2 linked regions of the Paraglaciecola sp. L3A3 genome follow. The protein of the gene in region 2 interacts with the protein of the main gene of each other region in a pairwise test. Links are inferred from orthologs where the notes say so. Each region holds a gene or a part of one and is shown on either strand. Other genes may lie near its edges.

Region 1 (2,919 bases), 250 kb from region 2 along the record:
TGTTGAGAGTAAAGGTGAACAAATTTTACAAGGGCTAGATGCCATTCTAGTACCTGGTGGATTTGGAGAGCGCGGAATAGAAGGTAAAATTGCTACCGCTAAATTTGCCCGTGAAAACAACATACCTTATTTAGGGATTTGCTTAGGCATGCAAGTAGCACTTATCGAATTCGCTCGTAATGTAGTGGGTATGGAAGGCGCTAATAGTACTGAGTTTGATCCTGAAACGCCTTTCCCAGTTGTAGGTCTTATTACCGAATGGTTAGATGCAGATGGTTCAAAAGAATCACGCAGCGAAAACTCTGACTTAGGTGGCACTATGCGCGTAGGTAGCCAATTGTGCCACTTAGTACCAGGCAGTAAGGTTCAGGAATTATACGGTTCAAACGAAATTTATGAACGCCACAGACATAGATATGAAGTCAACAACAACTTGCGTGAAAAAATTGAAGCCGCTGGCCTTAAAGTCACTGGTCTATCAACAGATAAACGTTTAGTAGAAGTAATAGAACTGCCCGACCATCCTTGGTTTGTAGCAGGTCAGTTCCACCCAGAATTTAACTCTACACCTCGCGACGGACACCCTCTTTTTGAAGGTTTTGTGAAAGCTGCGGGCGAATATTTTAAACAAAATAATTAGAAATCAAGTGGATCGAAGATCCTTTAACTTTTAATCAATTAAGGTCACAAGAATGTCAAATATCAGTAAAATTATTGGTCGCGAAATCATGGACTCACGTGGGAACCCCACTGTAGAAGCAGATGTTTATTTAGAATCTGGCGCTATGGGTAGAGCTGCTGCACCATCTGGCGCATCAACAGGTTCTCGTGAAGCTCTAGAATTAAGAGATGGCGACAAAAGCCGTTATTTAGGTAAAGGTGTATTAAAAGCCGTTGCCGCTATCAACAATGAATTACAAGCTGCACTGTTAGGTAAAGACGCGCTAGACCAAAAAAATATCGATCAAATCATGATCGACTTAGATGGCACAGAAAATAAAGAAAAATTTGGTGCTAATGCAATTTTAGCGGTTTCTTTAGCAGTAGCTAAAGCAGCAGCAATCGCAAAAGGTGTACAATTATTTGAACACATTGCTGACTTAAACGGTACGCCAGGTGTTTACTCTTTACCATTACCCATGATGAATATCATCAACGGTGGTGAACACGCTGATAACAACGTTGATATCCAAGAATTTATGATTCAACCAGTTGGCGCGAAAAGCTTTAAAGAAGCATTACGTATGGGTGCTGAAATTTTTCATGCACTTAAAAAAGTATTATCCGCCAAAGGTCTTAACACAGCTGTTGGAGATGAAGGTGGTTTCGCTCCAGATTTAGCATCAAACGCTGATGCATTAGCTGTAATCAAAGAAGCTGTTGCGGCGGCAGGTTACGAGCTAGGTACAGATGTTACTTTAGCCATGGATTGTGCAGCCTCTGAGTTCTACAACAAAGAAAAAGCTATCTACGACCTTAAAGGTGAAGGCAAACAATTTACAGCTAACGAATTCTCTGATTTCTTAGCAACACTTTGTGATCAATACCCAATTGTTTCAATTGAAGATGGCTTAGACGAGTCAGATTGGGACGGTTTTGCTTACCAAACTAAATTATTAGGTGATAAAGTTCAAATCGTTGGTGATGACTTATTCGTTACAAACACTAAGATTTTAGCCCGCGGTATCGAAAACGGTATTGGTAACTCTATCTTAATCAAGTTTAACCAAATCGGTTCTTTAACTGAAACATTAGCAGCTATCAAAATGGCTAAAGATGCTGGTTTTACTGCTGTTATCTCTCATCGCTCAGGTGAAACTGAAGATGCGACTATCGCTGATTTAGCGGTAGGTACAGCTGCAGGTCAAATCAAGACTGGTTCTTTATGTCGTTCTGATCGTGTATCTAAGTACAACCAATTATTACGGATAGAAGAATTCTTAGGTGATAAAGCTATTTTTAACGGTTTATCTGAAGTTAAAGGTCAATAATACTTACTTGTAGCTAATATCGTGAATGCGATATAAAACTGCAAGTTTAAGCTTTTGCGTATAAAATGGTCGGCTAACGCTGGCCATTTTTTATTTTGTAGACTTAAATTTTATTATGCTCATTCCATCTTCACAGCAAGTAGACATATTCTCTGACGACCAACGTCAGCTGCATTTTGCTGAGTTATGTAATGCCTTATATGAAAGGGAACTTGCCAGTTTATCCCAGCAAAAATTCAACAATATCAGTTTGTTGCAAAGAAAACTCGGTGGTCTTAAACACCATATAAAACGTGCCGCAGATAATCTACTACAAAAAGAATCCCCCTTACAAATAGACATTCACAATGCCAGTTGGCAAGGTAAACAAGCCGCCAAATGTATGGCTGACAAAGCCGATGCCGATAAAACAGAACAATGGTTTATCGACAATATACAAATTGGTCGTTGTATTGCTATACACGTCGACACCTTAGGCGCTGAACATATTGAGCTAGATTCAGTAGACAGAATTGATCTAGGACAAGGGAAATTACACGCTAATAAATTCGGCTGGTTTGCAGTTGACGGCAAATTTCTAGAAGAAACCATTCGCCAACCCGATATTTTGGCCCTTAAATTATTGAAACCTAACAAAGCTATATTGACCGCAGCTTGTTGTGGACATAATTGGAATCATAAAGGTAAAAGCCAACCTAGGGCTTTATCTTTAAGAGAATTATTGTTGTCTTTATCGATAGATTGGAAAACCTACAAATAACCTCACATTTTTAATACCCCAGTAACAATAGATTAGCAGTCAATTTTCGATACATATTAATTCAATCAAACTGACAAAATCCGCAGGCATACTGTTTAAGTTCAGGTTAAAATGACCGTCTACCACCTATCTTTAACAATTCAATTCCCTCGGAGCAAACCATGACCC
Region 2 (2,959 bases):
TAACTAAATTATAAAGTGAAGTCTACTGCATAAGAAACGTAGAATTTCAAATCATCACTATCAGCGCCGTCGTCTAAATCAGTTTTTGACACACCAAAAGTAAAACTATCTTTACTGATTGAAACACCAATATCTGTAGAATCAGATGAGAAATCACCACTGTAATCACCAATGTGTAAACCGATTTCTGCGCCACTGTCTAGAGCAATGCCGTAATCAAGGTTAGCGTATATAGAATCACCAAATTCTCCACCGTCGCCGCCAGCTTCTGAATCAGCTAATACAGCTAAACCGAATGTAAAACCACTGGCAGAAATGCTTGCGTAGATTTCAGAAAAATCATTTTCATTAGCTACAGAATCTGGGTAAGCAAAATAAACGTAACCAACATCATAAGAAACATTTTCGCTAATATCACCACCAAAACCGAAATAGACATCTAATTCAGTTTTCATGTCACCCCATGAAGCGTTTGATGCCCATGTACCGGCATAAAAACCAGAATCAGAGGCATAATCAATACCACCAGAAACTGCAGCAGCACCGCCAGTTTGCTCCATACCACGCCATAAATAGTTGTTTGTTACACTAACATTAGCAGTGACTTCAGCAGAAGCTACTTGGCTAAAACTTGTTGCAGCTAAAACAACAGCAGCGATAGAGGTGATTTTTAATAATTTCATGTGTGTACTCCAATTATATTTTTAGTTAATGCAATTAAATAATCATGAACTAGTCACGTTATTAATAATTTTCCTGATACCCTTAACGCAAATCTAATGCCGAAAAATTAAAACCTTTAAAAGACCCCCAAAAAAAATTTAAATCATTGTTATCATTGATTTTTATTTATAAAAAAAGCAAACAGATAATTGCATGGAAAATTTAAAGACGAGGCGCTTAGCACCAAGTTAGTGCAAAAACCCCATCGGAGTGCATATATAACAAAGAACATGTCAATACGTATAATTAACTAGAAACTAATTTTACTGATTAACCTTATAGTACTTTTGTCTATTTCTATTTTTCTGTAAAGTAGCACCTTTTTATAATTAGGCTTTTTATGAATCCATACCTAATAGCTCCATCTATTTTGTCAGCAAATTTTGCCAAGTTAGGTGAAGATGTAGACGCCGTTTTAGCTGCTGGTGCTGATATAGTGCATTTTGACGTAATGGATAATCATTACGTACCCAATTTAACCATTGGACCTATGGTATGTGAAGCCTTGCGTAAACATGGGGTGACAGCAGATATAGACGTACACTTAATGGTGCAACCTGTAGATGATCTGATTAGCCAATTCGCAGATGCTGGAGCAACGTATATTAGTTTTCATCCTGAAGCTTCTCAACATTTAGACCGTAGTCTACAACTTATTATCGATGCTGGATGTAAACCAGGCTTAGTTTTTAACCCTGCGACTCCTTTACATTATCTCGATGATGTTATGCATAAGTTACATCACATATTGTTAATGTCTGTGAACCCTGGTTTTGGTGGGCAAAGTTTTATTCCTCATAGCTTAGAAAAATTAAAGAAAATTCGTTCACGTATTGATGATTCTGGCTTTGATATCAGATTAGAAATTGACGGTGGCGTAAAAGTCGATAATATTCGCGCCATTGCAGAAGCAGGGGCCGATATGTTTGTCGCAGGTTCTGCTATTTTTAATCAACCGGATTACACGCAAGTTATCAAACAAATGCGTGATGAATTAGCCAAAGTTAAGCGCTAACCTTTTAAACTACAAAATAGATCACAAACATTATGAGCAAACCTATCGTATTAAGCGGCTGTCAGCCATCTGGACAACTTACTATTGGCAACTATATTGGTGCACTTCGCCAATGGGTAAACATGCAAGATACCCATGATTGCTTGTACATGCTAGTTGATCTGCACGCCATTACCGTCCGTCAAGATCCTCAGGCTTTATATAACGCCTGTTTAGACGGCTTAGCTTTATATATTGCCTGTGGCATTGATCCTGAAAAGAGTACCGTGTTTATGCAGTCTCATGTGCCTCAGCATACTCAACTAGGCTGGATCATGAACTGTTACGCGCAAATGGGTGAACTGAACAGAATGACTCAGTTCAAAGATAAGTCCGCTAAAAATGTGTCTAATATTAACTCAGGCTTATACACCTACCCTACATTAATGGCAGCTGATATATTGATATATCAAGCTAATCAAGTGCCTGTTGGCGATGATCAAAAACAGCATTTAGAACTCACTCGCGATATCGCCACACGTTTTAATAATTTATATGAGCCAACATTTACTATTCCAGAGCCTTTTATTCCTAAAGTAGGGGCAAGAGTCATGAGCTTGCAGGATCCCACGAAAAAAATGTCTAAGTCAGATGACAATGTGAATAACTTTGTTGGCTTATTAGAAGATCCTAAAAAAATCGCTAAAAAAATTAAACGTGCGGTCACAGACTCTGATGAACAGGCTCGTATTTATTTTGATACAGCTGAAAAACCTGGGGTATCTAACTTATTAAGTTTATTGTCTTGTGCTACAGGCAAATCTATTGCTGAACTATTGCCTGAATACGAAGATAAAATGTATGGCCACCTTAAAGGTGATGTGGCCGATGCAGTGGTTGCTTTGCTAGAACCCATTCAAGCTAAGTTTGCCACCCTTAGAAACGACCGAGCAGCGTTAGATGATATTATGCGTAATGGAGCAGAAAAAGCCTCAGAAAGAGCTCAGCAAACATTAGATAAAGTATATAAAGCAGTGGGCTTCATCCCAAAACCTCTTTAAGCTTTCGACAAACAATGCTGTTATTGATCGATAACTACGATTCTTTTACGCACAACTTGGCCCGCTACTTTGAAGAGCTGGGTCAAGAGGTAAATGTAAAACGAAATGATGAAATTTCTTGTCAAGATATTGAAAATTTAGCACCTGAATTTTTGGTATTTTCACCTGGTCCTTGCACGCC

The links. The genes of interacting proteins can lie anywhere in the genome.
Region 1: the proteins of rpe (region 2) and eno interact in binary tests that used the Escherichia coli proteins (3 or more experiments, as listed by UniProt). The link is inferred for Paraglaciecola sp. L3A3 from one-to-one orthologs.

What each region holds. Positions count from the first base shown.
Region 1 is NZ_CP047023.1:4,358,232-4,361,150, forward strand. The notes cover bases 1-2,841. They hold eno (phosphopyruvate hydratase), read left to right. Parts: upstream 1-692; coding sequence 693-1,991; downstream 1,992-2,841. Other genes in these bases: GQR87_RS18090 (CTP synthase), read left to right, coding at 1-640; GQR87_RS18100 (hypothetical protein), read left to right, coding at 2,107-2,751. Outside these bases: GQR87_RS18105 (DUF4202 domain-containing protein), read left to right, coding at 2,913-2,919. UniProt on the Escherichia coli protein: Catalyzes the reversible conversion of 2-phosphoglycerate (2-PG) into phosphoenolpyruvate (PEP). It is essential for the degradation of carbohydrates via glycolysis.
Region 2 is NZ_CP047023.1:4,604,687-4,607,645, forward strand. The notes cover bases 20-2,900. They hold rpe (ribulose-phosphate 3-epimerase), read left to right. Parts: upstream 20-1,063; coding sequence 1,064-1,738; downstream 1,739-2,900. Other genes in these bases: GQR87_RS18970 (TorF family putative porin), read right to left, coding at 20-683; trpS (tryptophan--tRNA ligase), read left to right, coding at 1,771-2,778; GQR87_RS18985 (aminodeoxychorismate/anthranilate synthase component II), read left to right, coding at 2,793-2,900. In the rest of the region: more of GQR87_RS18970, read right to left, coding at 9-19; more of GQR87_RS18985, read left to right, coding at 2,901-2,959. UniProt on the Escherichia coli protein: Catalyzes the reversible epimerization of D-ribulose 5-phosphate to D-xylulose 5-phosphate.